Methylorubrum populi: one gene and its partner. The protein of the gene in region 2 interacts with the protein of the main gene of each other region in a pairwise test. Links are inferred from orthologs where the notes say so. Each region holds a gene or a part of one and is shown on either strand. Other genes may lie near its edges.

Region 1 (7,494 bases), 1.4 Mb from region 2 along the record:
CCGGGGTGTAGGCGATCGCCTCGTTCAGCGTCTGGACGTTGCGGTCGTTGAGCTGCTCGCGGGTGACGACGGAGACCGAGGCCGGCGTCTCGATGATCGGCGTGTTGGTCTTGGTCGCCGCCGCGCTGCCGCGGGCGGTGTAGCCGACGACCCCCGTCGGGCCGCCGCCGCCGCCGCTCGTGGTCGACCCCACGCCGACGGCGCCGGCCGGGCCGGGCGGCGCGACGACTGGGGACGCGGGCGGCCCGCCGCTGGCCGGCCGCGGAGCCGGCTGCTGCGCGCGGGAGGCCTCCACCGAGATCGTATCGAGCGTCGCGCTCGCCGGCTGGGCCAGGGCCGGAGCCGCGCCGACCAGCAGGAATGCAGCGAGAGGGGAAGTAGCGCGAGCGTATCGGGACGCGGACATGGCAGACCCTTGAGGCAGACCACAGCCATGAATGTCGCCGCGAGCCTGTATCGACAAGGGAAACCAGAGTAAAATCAGTTACTTGTAGTTATTATAAAGTGAGATACGGCGTTGATTGCGCTGTGTCGGCAGGCGCTTGCGGATGATGCGCGGTTGGATGCGCGAGCGATGTTGCAGCCCAGTGTGACCGCCCGGCAACGGCGTGCGATTACAGGCTTGGCCTCGGTTTGACGATGCCGTCCGCCGCGCCCGGACCGGTTCCGGAGCGCGGCGGACGCTTGGCTCAGCGGAGCAGGTTGGTCTTGGCCAGATCGAGGATGGCGTCGCCGCGCCCGTTCATCACCGCCTGGAGCGCGTAGAGGCTGAAGCCCTTCACCTGCTCGGCCTGGAGCTTCGGCGGCATCGCCAGTTCCTGGCGGTTCGTCACCACGTCGAGCAGGGCGGGGCCGGGATGGGCCAGCACGTCCCGGATCGCGCCTTCCAGATCGCCCGGATCCTCGACCCGGCGGGCATGGATGCCGATGGCGTTGGCCATGGCGGCGAAGTCCGGGTTCTCCAGCGTGACCCCGGTCTCGAGATAGCCCGCGGCCTTCATCTCCAGCTCGACGAAGCCGAGCGTGCCGTTGTTGTAGATGACGACCTTCACCGGCAGCTTCTCTTGGCGAAGGGTGAGGATGTCGCCCATCAGCATGGCGAAACCGCCGTCGCCCGAGAGCGAGATCACCTGCCGGCCGGGGCTCGCCGCCTGAATGCCGATGGCGTGGGGCAGGGCGTTGGCCATCGAGCCGTGCGCCCAGGAGCCGATCAGGCGCCGACCGGCGGTCATGGAGAGGTAGCGCGCCGCCCAGACCGTGGGCGTGCCGACATCGGCCGTGAACACCGCGTCGTCATGCGTCGCCTCGCTGAGAAGCCGGGTGAGATATTGCGGGTGGATCGGCTTGCGCCCCGGCTTGCCGGTGGCGAGGTCGTCGAGATCTTCCCGGGCCTTGGCGTAGTGCTTGAGGCTGGCCTCCAGATGGCGCGCGCTGTCATTGCCGGTCAGCCGCGGCAGCAGCGCCTCGATGGTGGCGGCGACATCGCCGACGAGGCCGAGTTCGAGCCGGCAGCGCTTGCCCAAATTCTCCGGGCGCAGATCGACCTGCGCGATCTTGGCGTGCTCGGGGTAGAACTGGCGGTAGGGGAAGTCGGTGCCGAGCATCAGCAGGGTCTCGCAGGCCTCCATCGCCGCGTAGCCCGAGGAGAACCCGATCAGGCCGGTCATGCCGACATCGTAGGGATTGTCGTGCTCGACATGCTCCTTGCCGCCGAGCGCGTGGACGATCGGGCTCTTGAGCCGCTCGGCCAGCCGCATCAGCGGCGCGTGCGCCCCGGCGCAGCCGCGCCCGCACAGCAGCGTGATCTTCTTGGAGCCGTTGAGGAGGCCGGCGAGGCGGTCGAGTTCGTCGGCCGGCGGCACGGCGGCGGGCGCGCGCGGGCGCAGGGTCGCGGGGGCGGCGAGCGCGCGCTTGGGCGCCTCCTTCAGCGCCACGGTGCCGGGGATGACCACCACGGCGACGCCGCGCTTGCCCACCGCCGTGCGGATCGCGGATTCGAGGACGTTGGGCAGCTGCTCCGGGTCCGAGACCAGTTCGCAGAAATGGCTGCAATCGCGGAACAGCTCCTCGGGCCGCGTCGCCTGGAAGTAGTTGAGGCCGATCTCGCTCGACGGGATGTGGGCGGCGATCGCCAGCACCGGCGTGCGGGTGCGGTGGGCGTCGAACAGGCCGTTGATGAGGTGGAGGTTGCCCGGTCCGCAGGAGCCGGCGCAGACCGCGAGTTCGCCGGTCACCTGCGCCTCGCCCGCGGCGGCGAAGGCGGCGACCTCCTCGTGGCGGACATGGACCCAGTCGATCACGCCGCGGCTGCGGATCGCTTCCGTGATCCCGTTCAGGCTGTCGCCGACGAGGCCGTAGACGCGGCGTACCCCCGCCTGCTGGAGCGTCTCGACCACGAGATCCGATACGTTGCGGGTTGCCATTCGCCGTCTCCGTGCCCAACCGCCCGCGGGCGGTCATGGCGGGCCAACGTCACACGAAAACGAAGGTTCGAGTGGCCGGAAGATTTTGTGATTGCTGCATAATCTCACATGGTGGGCCGACGCGTTCCGGCAGGATTGCCCCTCGGACGGCAACGCCGAGGCACGGCCGGAAACGAATGAGGGGCCGGCCGATCGCATCGGCCAACCCCTCGGCAGGACATCGCGATAAGGCGCCTCGCCTTACGTGTTCATCGAGTCGAAGAAGTCGCTGTTGCTCTTGGTCTGGCGCAGCTTGTCCATGAGGAACTCGATCGCGTCGGTGACGCCCATCGGGTTGAGGATGCGGCGGAGCACATAGGTCTTCTTGAGCGAATCCGGCGGCACCAGCAGCTCCTCCTTGCGGGTGCCGGAGCGGGTGATGTCGATGGCCGGGAAGATGCGCTTGTCGGAGACCTTGCGGTCGAGAATGATCTCGGAGTTGCCGGTGCCCTTGAACTCCTCGAAGATCACCTCGTCCATGCGCGATCCGGTATCGATCAGCGCGGTGGCGATGATGGTGAGCGAGCCGCCCTCCTCGATGTTGCGGGCCGCGCCGAAGAAGCGCTTGGGCCGCTGCAGGGCGTTGGCGTCGACGCCGCCGGTCAGCACCTTGCCGGAGGAGGGCACCACGGTGTTGTAGGCGCGGCCGAGGCGGGTGATGGAGTCGAGCAGGATCACCACGTCGCGGCCGTGCTCGACCAGGCGCTTGGCCTTCTCGATCACCATCTCGGCGACCTGCACGTGGCGGGTGGCCGGCTCGTCGAAGGTCGAGGCGATGACCTCGCCCTTCACCGAGCGGATCATGTCGGTCACCTCTTCCGGGCGCTCGTCGATGAGCAGCACGATGAGGTAGCATTCCGGGTGGTTGAGGGTGATCGACTGCGCGATGTTCTGCATCAGCACGGTCTTGCCCGTGCGCGGCGGCGCGACGATCAGCGCGCGCTGGCCCTTACCGATCGGCGAGACGATGTCGATGATGCGGGGCGAGAAGTCTTTCTTGGTCGGATTGTCCAGTTCGAGCTTGAACCGCTTCGTCGGGAACAGCGGCGTCAGATTGTCGAAGTGGACCTTGTGCTTGATCTTCTCCGGGTTCTCGAAGTTGATCGTGTTGACCTTGATCAAGGCGAAGTAGCGCTCGCCGTCCTTGGGGCCGCGGATCGGGCCCTCCACCGTGTCGCCGGTGCGCAGGCCGAAGCGGCGGATTTGCGTGGGCGAGATGTAGATGTCGTCCGGACCCGGCAGGTAGTTCGAGTCGTTCGAGCGCAGGAAGCCGAACCCGTCCTGCAGCACCTCGACCGTGCCGGCACCGATGATCTCGGTCTCGTTGGCCGCGAGCTGCTTGAGGATCGCGAACATCAACTCCTGCTTGCGCATGGTCGAGGCGTTCTCGACCTCGACCTCCTCGGCGAAGGCGATGAGTTCGGTCGGCGATTTGGACTTGAGGTCCTGGAGCTTCACCTCGCGTCGGGCGGCGAGATCGGCCGGCGCGGCGGCGGCGGCTTCGGCCGGAGCTTCGACGGGGGCGAGAGCGTCGTTCTGTGACGTCATGTGGGGAGATGCAACCAACGAAGGGCGGGAAGAAGTCGGCCGGTTCGGGAGCAGGGCCAGGCGCCGGGGAAGCGCCCCGGGGTCCGTAGCCGTCGCGGGCGCGCGGCCCGGCCCACGCATCGGTTCCGCTGGGCCGAAGAGACCGAGGAATGCGACACGGCTGCAATGGGAGAGCATGGCTCAGTAGCGCGTTTCGCCCCCTGGCTCAAGACCCCTTCGCCGATTTGACCTCAGGTTCCTTCGGGCCCGCACGAAGGCCGGCCCCCGGCGGGCTATCGGCGCCGCAGCCGCACGTAGAGGGCGCCGGCCCCGCCGTGCTGGCGGCCCGCCTCCTCGAAGCCGAGCACGAGGCCGCGCAGCTCCGGGCCCCTCAGCCAGTGGGGCACGCTGCGCCGAAGCACGCCGCGCTCGGAGAAGCCGCCGCGGTCGTGGCCACCGAAGCCCTCGCCGCCCTTGCCGGTCACCACGAGCACCCTGGCATGCCCGGCCGCGCGGGCGCGCAGCAGGAAGCCGACCAGAGCCGCGTGCGCCTCCGCCTGATAGAGGCCGTGAAGGTCGATGCGGGCCTCGATCGCCAGCGTGCCGCGCTCCAGGCCGCGCCGCTCGCGCCGTTCCAGCCCCGGCGCGCCCGGCGGAGGCGGCGGAGGCGGCGGAGCGGCCTGCACCGGCGCGGTGGAGACGCGGGCGATTTCGGGGGCGAGGTCGCCGAGCTTGAGCGGCTTCGAAGACGAGCGCGGCATCGAGGCGGCCGGCGCGGACCGGTGCGGGGGAGGGGAGGCGAGCTTCGGCGCGGATTTCAGGACGGCCTTGGCCGCCGGCTTTGCCACCGTCCTCAGGGCAGGTCGCGCGACCGATGGCGGCGCGGCCGATGACGACGCGACCCCGCTCGGCCGGTCCGGTGCGGCGGATCGCTCCACCTCGGCTGGGGGCGCCTCTGCCGGTGCCTTCCTCGGCCGCGTCCGGCCCCGCAGCGGCGTGATCAGCTTGGCGATCTCGCCCCAGAGATGAGCCTCCTCGCGCGAGAGCAGGCGGGGCCGCCGCGGCGGTCGCTCCCTCACGGCCGGGGCTCCCCGGCGCCGGCCTCCGGCACGGCCGAGTCACGGGCGGAGGCCGGGGCCTTCGCCGGGCCCTGTACGGCCTCCGTCTGGTCCGACGCCGGCTTGGGGATCAGCACGACGAAGCCCATGCGGTCGTGCAGGTCGCCCGCCGCCCGGCCGGCGGCGGCGCCGGTGCCGACATAGAGATCGCCCCGCGCCGGGCCGACGATCGCCGAGCCGGTATCGGCCGCGACGACGAGGTGGCCGCGTCCGGGCTGGCCCGGAAGCTTGCCCTCCAGCCAGAACGGCAGGCCGTACCGCCACAGATTGCCGTCGACCGCCATGCTGCGCCCCGGGCTGAGGGGCACGCCGGCGGCGCCGGGCGGGCCGAGCGCCGGGTCCGTCACCGGCTCGGTCCGGAAGAAGATGTAGGATGCGTTCATCCGCATCAGCCGGCGGGCATGGTCCGGGTTCGCCCGCAGCCACGAGGTCCAGCGCTCCAGGCTCAGGCCGTTGATCGGCAGGTGGCCCTCGTTGACGAGCAGCTTGCCGATCGAGGTGTAGGGCTGGCCGTTCTTGCCGTCGTAGAGCACCCGCATCCCGCGCCCGTCCGGCAGGCGCACGCGCCCGGAGCCCTGCACCTGCAGCACGAAGAGATCGACGGCATCGCGCAGCCACAGCAGCGGCCGGGTGCGCTCGCCGAGCGCCCCGTCCTCGATCGCCGCCCGGTCGGGATAGGGCACGAGCCCGGCCTCGGTGTGCCGGCCCGCCCGGTAGATCGGATCGAGCCCCGGCGCGGTCTCACCTGGGGCGAGGCTGACAAGGTCGTCGGGCCGGGCGAGCACCGGGGCGGTGTAGCCGGGGCCGGGCTCCAGGGATCCCGTCAGTTCCGGCTCGAAATAGCCGGTGAGGAAGCCGACCCGGCGCTCCGGCTCCTTTTCGGAGGCCGGGCGCACGATGCGGTAGGCGGAGAACCGCGCCTCGAAGAATGTCTTGGCTCCCTCCGGCGTGACCTCGGCGGCCGCGGCGCAGGCCGCCGCGAGGTCGGCCGGCGAGCCCGTGACAGCCTCGGCCTGGGGCGGGTTGGGACCGGGCCCGGCGCAGGTGCGGCGGAAGGCATCGAGGGCCGCTGCGCCGTCGTCCTCGCGCCAGCCGGGTAGCGTCTTGAGCGCGACCGGCTCCAGCACCGCGCCCGGCACCTGCGGAGGTACGCGCGCAGGCCCGGCCGCGCCGGCCCGCACCGCGGGAACGGAAACGGCCGCAGCGGCGAGGACCGCTGCGGCCGGAAGGGAAACACGCGAACGCGGCATGGTGCGCTCGATCAGCCGCCCGCGTCGGTGGCGACGAGCTGCCAGTTCGGATCGCGCGAGCCGAGCGTGCGGGCGAAGGTCCACACGTCGGGCACCTCGACGCCGGTCTCGGCATTGCCGTCGATCACCTTGCCGTCCGCGTCGCGGGTGGCGGTGATGAGGTTCGAGAGGAAGCGCACGGTGATCTGCGCGACGCGGTTCTTCACCTCGACGGCGACCATCTCCGCCTTGTCGATGGAGATGAAGGTGGTCTCGACGGTCTCACGGCGCTTCTCGCGCTCCGAGATCGCCCGCTCGAAACCCTCGCAGACCTCCCGCGAGAGGAGCGCGCGCAGGGTCTTGCGGTCTCCCTTGGCGAAGGCGATGACGATGGCCTCGTAGGCCCCCTTGGCGCCCTCCAGGAAGGCGCGCGGCTCGAAGGCCGGCTCGGCCTGAACCACCTGCTCCAGGCCGCGGGCGACCGCCGAGCCCGGCTCTGCGATGCCGCGCCAGTCGCGGGTCGCGGTCTGGACGGCGGCTCCCGCCTGTCCCCGGTCGGCGCCGGGCAGGCGCACCACGTTGTCGCCCTCGCCGCGGCCGGCGGCCGGCGGCTCGGTGCGGTTGCGCTCGACCGGCCGGAAGGGCGAGCGCTCGGTGCCGGTCTTCTGGCCGAGGACCGAGCGCAGCCGCCAGATCACGAAGACGGCCAGCGCCAGGAAAATCAGAGTGGTTGCGTCGAAGGAATCCTGCATCACCGATCCGAATCGTGACCGTCGCACACGTGAGTCCGGCGCCCGCAAGGCCGCCCGGACGGGAAGGGCCGTTCCGTGAACCCCCTCCGCCACACCCGGGCGGATGACTTCGCGAGGCCCTCCCGTTGCCGGAGAAGGGTTCGTGAAACCGGCTCTTAGCCGAGGGCGGCGCGGGGATCGAGCCGGAAACGGTTGCCTCGAAAGGCGCTTGGGTCTGAGTGTCTCCGACTGTTCGAAGTCCGTGACCTTACCGTGATATGGGCGCACCTGCGAGGTATTCCAGGCAAACGGTTGAGACGAGCGTCCGCGTCCCTTTCGCGCGCGTCTCCGCGGCACCGGTGAACCGGCCGCGACGTCGTTGTTCGGAGCCGTGAGCCGGGGGCGGCCGATTGGTTCGGTTCCGCTT
Region 2 (7,262 bases):
ATCGTCTGCGAAGCCTATCCCGAGGGCATGGATCCGAAGGATCGACACCGCGCCCTCGCTCTCGAGAACGTGGTGGTCCAGCTCAACAATCTGCGCACGCATCCGAGCGTGGCGGCGGCGCTCGCCCGCGGCGGGCTGCGCCTGCACGGCTGGTTCTTCGAGATCGAGAGCGGGCAGGTGCTGGCCTATTGCGGCGACCGCGGCTGCTTCGTCCCGATCGACGAGGCCACGGACGTGCCGGTGGCTCAGGCTCCGGCCGCGCGGATCGCCACGCCGGAATTTGCCGGCCTCCACGCCGTCGCGGCCGAATAGGGACTTCCGCCATGCGCGCGTCCCTCTCCCGGCTGATGCCATCGACTCTCGGCCGGGACCTTCCGGCCTCCTTCGTCGTCTTCCTCGTGGCGATGCCCCTCTGCATGGGCATCGCCATGGCCTCCGGTGTGCCGGCCGAGCGCGGCCTCATCACCGGCATCATCGGCGGTATCGTGGTCGGCTTCCTCGCCGGCTCGCCGCTTCAGGTCAGCGGTCCGGCCGCAGGCCTCGCGGTCATCGTCTTCGAGTTCGTCCGCGAACACGGCATCGATGCCCTCGGACCCGTCCTCGTCGCTGCCGGTGCAATCCAGCTCCTGGCCGGTGCGCTGCGGATCGGCGGCTGGTTCCGGGCGATCTCGCCGGCGGTCGTGCACGGCATGCTCGCCGGCATCGGGATCCTGATCGTACTGGCGCAGCTCCATGTGCTGACGGACGCGCTGCCGAAAGCCAACGGCCTCGACAATCTCATCGCGATTCCGGCCGCGTTCTTCAACTTCGTCTCCAGTCCCGAGGGGAATCGCCCCGGCGCTGTCATCGTCGGACTCGCGACGATCGTGGCGATGCTGGGCTGGGAGAAGATCCGTCCGGCCAAGCTCAAGCTGCTCCCGGGTGCCCTGATGGGTGTTCTGGCGGGCACCTTCGTCGCCGTCGTCGGCAGCATGGACGTCAAGCGCGTCGAGGTGCCGGAGAACATCTTCTCCGCCGTCACCCTGCCGGGTTTGGGCGACTGGAGCCGCCTGGCCGAGCCGGCGATGATCCTGATGGCCGTCACGCTCGCGGTCATTGCCAGTGCGGAAAGCTTGCTCTCGGCGGCGGCGGTCGATCGGATGCATGACGGTCCTCGCACGCAGTACAACCGCGAGCTGGGCGCGCAGGGTGTCGGCAACATCCTCTGCGGCCTCGCCGGCGGCCTGCCGATGACCGGCGTGATCGTCCGCTCCTCGGCGAACGTTCAGGCGGGTGCGGTCACACGGGCCTCCACCATCCTGCACGGCAGCTGGATCCTCGCCTTCCTGCTGATGCTGCCGATGGTGCTGAAGATCGTGCCGACCGCCTCCCTCGCCGGCATCCTCGTGGTGACGGGTTGGCGCCTCGTGAGTCCGGCCCACGCCTTCCACCTGCACGAGCGCTACGGCCTGCCCACCGCCGCGATCTGGGCCGCGACCATGGTGATGGTCGTCGCCACCGATCTCCTGACCGGCGTCCTCACCGGTCTCGCGCTCAGCCTGCTCCAGGTGATCCCGCACTACCTGCGCGGCCCGCTCAAGATCGAGGGTGGCGCGGCGCAGACGGAGCGGGGTGGCGCGGTCCAGGCGGTGCCGGAACTTCGCCTCTCGGGCTCGGCGACCTTCCTCCAGCTGCCGCATCTCAACGAGGCGCTGGAGCGCACGCCGGAAGGCACCCCGGTCCGCCTCGCCGCGGATGGCCTGCGCCACGTCGACCACACCTGCCTGGAGATGATCCGGGAATGGGCGGCCCGGCGGGCGAAGACGGGGGCCCGCGTCGAGGTCATCGGCGGTGGCGCGAGCGGGCTGAACCACAGCCTCGCCATGGTCGCCCACGCTGCACCGAAAGACTGACCGCACCGAGGGCAAATCTGAAAAGGGCCGGCGCCGCAAATCGCGGTGCCGGCCCTTTTTCGTCGGTGGGGGCCGCCGCGTCGCGCGTCGGAGCCGATGCGAGGAGACGGCCCTAGCGCATCGTGCTGGATATCGGATCCAGCACGACGCACCAGGGATCTGTTTTTGCATCATCTTTTTCCGAAAGCCGCAAACCACCTTTCGGGATGATGCTTTAGGCCGCCGGCAGGTTCTGCGGACCGCCGATGCGCTGCGCCGCCTCGAACCGGTTGAGGAAGCGCGGCTCCTTCTCCGGTGCGATGCGGATCGTCAGCGCGATTGCGCCGCCGGTCTCGGCCTGCCGGTCGAGCACCTCGGCATTCTCGTAGAGCCAGTTCAAGGAGGCGCCGTCCTCCGGCGGAAGCGTGACGGCAAAGGTCGAGCGCGCCCGCGCCACCTGTGCCTCGATCCGCTCGGCCAGCGCCGGCAGCCCCTCCCCCGTCAGCGCCGAGACCAGGATGGGCGCCGCCCCGGCGCCGCGATGGGCGGCGCTGAGGTTGACCAGCCGGGTGCGCTCGCCCTCGTCGAGAAGGTCGGACTTGTTCCAGACCTCGATGATCCGCTCGGCATCCGGCTCGATCCCGAGTTCGCGCAGCACCCCTTCGACATCCTCGGCCTGGGCCTGGGTGTCACCGTGCGAGACGTCGCGCACGTGGAGCAGGATGTCGGCCTCGATCACGTCCTCGAGCGTCGCGCGGAAGGCGGCGATCAGCGATGTCGGGAGGTCGGAGATGAATCCGACCGTGTCCGACAGGATCACGGTCTCGCCGTGGGGCAGCTTGGTCGCCCGGGCCGTGGGATCGAGGGTCGCGAACAGCATGTCCTGCGCTCGCACCTCGGCCTTCGTCAGGGCGTTGAACAGGGTCGACTTGCCGGCATTGGTGTAGCCGACGAGCGCCACGATCGGATACGGCACCCGCGCGCGGCTCTTGCGGTGCAGGCCGCGGGTGCGGGTCACCGCGTCGAGGTCTCGCTCAATCCGGGTCATCCGCTCCTGGATCATCCGCCGGTCGGCCTCGATCTGAGTCTCGCCGGGGCCGCCGAGGAAGCCGAAGCCGCCGCGCTGCCGCTCAAGGTGGGTCCAGGAGCGCACGAGACGGGACTTCTGGTAGGCGAGATGGGCGTGCTCGACCTGAAGCGTGCCCTCGCGGGTCGAGGCGCGACGGCCGAAGATCTCGAGGATCAGGCCGGTCCGGTCGATGACCTTGGCGCCCCAGGCCTTCTCGAGGTTGCGTTGCTGCACCGGAGAAAGGGCGCAGTCCATCACAACGAGGCCGATCTCTTCCGCCTGGATGAGCCCGGCGACCTCTTCCACCCGGCCCTTGCCGAGATAGGTCGAGGGGCGCGGGCGCTGGATATGCACGGAGATCGCCCGGGCGACATCGAGATCGATGGCGACAGCCAATCCCACGGCCTCGTCGAGGCGCGCCTCGTCGGAGCGCACGGTCTCGGTCTGTCCGGGCGCGGAGCGCTGGGCGGCGCGCGTGAGATAGGGGCCGAGCACCAGCGTGCGGGTCGCGGCGGCAATCTCGCCCTCGGGGGCGGCCTTCGCCTGCAGGCGGGCTTCGCCGGGCGGAAGGAGTTCAGTCATGGCGTCTCCGTGTCATCGTTCTCTCATGTCGGAACGATGACGCCATTTTGCATCCGCCGACTCCCGCAAATGACGGAAATCGTCGGGAAGAGCACGGTGTCCGCGAAGCGGGGCAGGTCCGACGCGGGCGCGCCGGATGCGGTGGATCGCGCGGTCAGGCCTTCTCGGGGGCCGTCTCGTCCGGTTCGAACAGCTGCACCGGATGACCGGGCATGATCGTGGAGATCGCGTGCTTGTAAACGAGCTGCGAGTGCCCGTCCCGCCGGAGTAGGACGCAGAAGTTGTCGAACCAGGTCACAACACCTTGAAGCTTGACGCCATTGACGAGGAAGATCGTCAGCGGGATCTTGTTCTTGCGGACATGGTTCAGGAACGTATCCTGGAGGTTCTGAGCGCGCTCGCCCGCCATTTCTTGTTATCCTTATTTCGAGGCCGCAACCGCGGATCAGCAGGACCCCGTGCCTGGAGTCGCGGGCAGGCGACTCCCACATGCCGGGATCGCTCTGCCGCGCTCTTCCATTACAGGGCGAAGCTTGCCGCGATGCAAGAGGTACCCTGCCGGTCAAAGCGTCAATATCCACCTCTTGCAACCGTGCTCGCTGCCGATTCTCGTACGCGAATCGGCAGCATCGCGCCTTGCGGGCCGGTTACGGGCCGATGCCGAGAGACTTCAGTTTCCGGTGAAGGGCCGAGCGCTCCATGCCGATGAACTCGGCGGTGCGGGAGATGTTGCCGGAGAAGCGGGCGATCTGCGCGATGAGATATTCGCGCTCGAAGATCTCGCGCGCCTCGCGCAGCGCCAGGCTCATCAGCTTCTCGCCGCCGGCGCCGGTCGGCGTCGTCGGCACCAGCGCGCCGATCTCGGTCGGCAGCATCTCGGACGTCACCTCCTGCTCCGGATCGCTCTGGGTCAGGATCATCAGCCGCTCGACGTTGTTGCGCAGCTGCCGCACGTTGCCGGGCCAGTCGTGCGATTGCAGCACCGCCATGGCGTCCTCGGCGATGCGCCGCCGCGGCAGGCCGGTGGCCGCCGAGATCTGCTCCATGAAGAAGGTGATGAGTTCCGGCACGTCCTCGCGCCGCTCGGCGAGCGAGGGGATGCGGATCGGAACCACCGAGAGGCGGTGGAACAGATCCTCGCGGAAGCGCCCGGCGGCGATCTCCTCGGTGAGGTCACGGGAGGACGATGAGATGATGCGCACGTCCACGTGGACGCGGGCGGTGCCGCCGACGCGCTGGAAGTTCTGATCGACGAGGACGCGCAGGATCCGGCTCTGCGTTTCCTTGGGCATGTCGGCGACTTCGTCGATGTAGAGGGAGCCGCCATGGGCCTCCTCCAGGGCGCCGACGCGCCGCACCCGGCCCTCGCCACCCTCGACGCCGAACAGCTCGGCTTCCATCGTCTCCGGCGTGATCGTCGCCGCGTTGATGACGACGAAGGGCCCGCTCGCCCGCGAGGAGGCGGCGTGCAGGGTTCGCGCCGAGAGCTCCTTGCCGGCGCCAGGCGCGCCCGAAATCATCACCCGGGCATTGGTCGGCGCCACGCGCTCGATGGTCTGGCGCAGCTGGTTGACCGCCACGGACGCGCCGACGATGCGGCTCGCCTGTCCCGAACGCACCTTGAGGTCGCGCACCTCGCGCTTGAGGCGCGAGGCTTCGAGCGCCCGCTCGGCCACGAGGATCAGGCGGTCGGCCTTGAACGGCTTCTCGATGAAGTCGTAGGCGCCGGATTTGATCGCCGCCACCGCGGTCTCGATGTTGCCGTGGCCCGAGATCATCACCACCGGCAGGTCGGGGTGGCCCGCCTTGATCAGGTCGAGCACCTGCAGCCCGTCCAGGCGCGAGCCCTGGAGCCAGATGTCGAGGAAGACGAGGTGGGGCCGGCGCGATTCGATCGCCGCCAGCGCCTCGTCGGAGCCGGCGGCCGTGCGGGTTCGGTGCCCCTCGTCGTCCAGGATGCCCGCGACCAGATCGCGGATATCGGCCTCGTCGTCGACGATCAGGATGTCGGCGCTCATGGCTGCATCTCCGCGACGCGTCGCGCTTCCATGGCGCCCTCCGTATTCTTGTCCATCGTTGTCCCGTCACGCGCGCCCGGTGCCGCGGAGCGTGTCCGCTCCCCTCCGCCACCGGACTCGGAATTCTGTCCTTCGTCCCGCCCGACCTCCCGCGGCAGCCGCATGCGGACCTGTCCGCCGCGCCCCTCCGGGTTGTCGTTCAGCTCGATCCCCCCGCCATGCTCCTCCAGCACCTTGGAGACGATCGCCAGACCGAGGCCGGTCCCGCCCTCGCGGGTCGTCATATAGGGTTCGAGCAGGCGCTGGCGCCCCTCTGCCGGAAAGCCTTTTCCGTTGTCGGTGACTTCGATCACCACGAAGGCGTCCTCGACGATCAGCTTCAGCGCCACGCGGCCCTTGCCGCCGTCGGCCGTCAGCACGTCCTCGGGCACCGCCTGGACCGCCTCGACAGCGTTCTTGAGGATGTTGGTGAGCGCCTGGGAGAACAGCCGCACGTCGAAGGCGGCCACCACGCGGCCCTGCGCGTCGGCGCCGACGGTGTCGAACGGAAAGTCCAGATCGGGATGCGCCATGCGCAGCATGAACAGGTTCTGCCGGGCAATCTCGGCCAGATCCTGCTGCGTGATCGCGGGCTTCGGCATCCGGGCGAAGGAGGAGAACTCGTCTACCATCCGCTTGATCTCGTCCACCTGCCGCACGATCGTGGCGGTGCACTGCTCGAACACTTCCTTGTCGGCGGTGATCACTTTTCCGTATTTGCGACGAATGCGTTCGGCCGAGAGCTGAATCGGGGTCAGTGGGTTCTTGATCTCGTGGGCGATGCGGCGGGCGACATCGGCCCAGGCGGAGGTACGCTGCGCGGTGACGAGATCGGTGATGTCGTCGAGCGTCACCACGTAGCCGCGGGCCTCGCCCTGCGCCTGCTCGCTGGTCACCCGCACGGCGATGGTGCGCTCGCGCCCGCCGCGCACGAGCTGAATCTGCTGCTGGAGCGCGCGCTGGCGCCCCTCCGCCTCGGGGAACAGCGCGGCGATCTCCGGCACGACCGCCGTCAGAGGCTTGCCGACCAGTTCCCTTGCCGACAGGCCGAGCGTCCGTTCCGCGCCGGGATTGGCGATGGTGATGACGCCGTCGGCATCGACGCCGAGCACGCCCGGCGATACGCCCGAAAGCACGGCCTCGGTGAAGCGGCGGCGGCGGTCGATCAGGTCGTTGGCCGCCCGCAGCCCGTCGTGCTGGCGGCGCAGCTCCTGCGTCATCGTGTTGAAGCTCTCGCCGAGATGGGCGAGGTCGCCGTCGGACTTTCGCGCCGGAACGCGGGCGTAGAAGTTGCCGGCGGCGACCTCGTCGGCGGCGTTGATGAGCCGGCGAATCGGGGCGACGAAGCGGTTGGCGAAGTTCAGCCCGAACCACACCGCCGAGAGCAGGGTGATCAGCGCGATCAGGATGAAGACCGAGGCGAAGGCGATCTGCACGTAGCGGCGCAGTTCGTCGTAGGTCAGGTACTCGGCGGCCGCGGCGCGGGCGACGCCGGGGAAGTCGATGGCGAGCTGGCTCACCTCGCGCTGCACCAGCAGCACGGCGTTGTCGTAGGCCGGCATCCGCATCAGCGCGGCGAAGACCCGGCCCTCGTTCGGCAGCAGGCAGATCGGGTCGCTCGACTTCGCTGCATCCTCGAAGGCCGCGGCCGAGGGCAGGCGCGTCTGCTTGAGCACGTCGATG

What was found. The genes of interacting proteins can lie anywhere in the genome.
Region 1: the proteins of hfq (region 2) and rho interact in binary tests that used the Escherichia coli proteins (3 or more experiments, as listed by UniProt). The link is inferred for Methylorubrum populi from one-to-one orthologs.

What each region holds. Positions count from the first base shown.
Region 1 is NZ_AP014809.1:1,927,726-1,935,219, forward strand. The notes cover bases 1,838-4,776. They hold rho (transcription termination factor Rho), read right to left. Parts: upstream 4,011-4,776; coding sequence 2,664-4,010; downstream 1,838-2,663. Other genes in these bases: poxB (ubiquinone-dependent pyruvate dehydrogenase), read right to left, coding at 1,838-2,423; MPPM_RS08855 (Smr/MutS family protein), read right to left, coding at 4,283-4,776. Outside these bases: MPPM_RS08840 (TonB-dependent siderophore receptor), read right to left, coding at 1-406; more of poxB, read right to left, coding at 690-1,837; more of MPPM_RS08855, read right to left, coding at 4,777-5,068; mltA (murein transglycosylase A), read right to left, coding at 5,065-6,357; MPPM_RS08865 (Tim44/TimA family putative adaptor protein), read right to left, coding at 6,369-7,088. UniProt on the Escherichia coli protein: Facilitates transcription termination by a mechanism that involves Rho binding to the nascent RNA, activation of Rho's RNA-dependent ATPase activity, and release of the mRNA from the DNA template.
Region 2 is NZ_AP014809.1:3,359,322-3,366,583, reverse strand. The notes cover bases 2,305-5,011. They hold hfq (RNA chaperone Hfq), read right to left. Parts: upstream 3,932-5,011; coding sequence 3,677-3,931; downstream 2,305-3,676. Other genes in these bases: ntrX (nitrogen assimilation response regulator NtrX), read right to left, coding at 4,170-5,011; hflX (GTPase HflX), read right to left, coding at 2,305-3,522. Outside these bases: MPPM_RS15435 (carbonic anhydrase), read left to right, coding at 1-312; MPPM_RS15430 (SulP family inorganic anion transporter), read left to right, coding at 324-1,892; more of hflX, read right to left, coding at 2,107-2,304; more of ntrX, read right to left, coding at 5,012-5,540; MPPM_RS15410 (sensor histidine kinase), read right to left, coding at 5,537-7,262. UniProt on the Escherichia coli protein: RNA chaperone that binds small regulatory RNA (sRNAs) and mRNAs to facilitate mRNA translational regulation in response to envelope stress, environmental stress and changes in metabolite concentrations.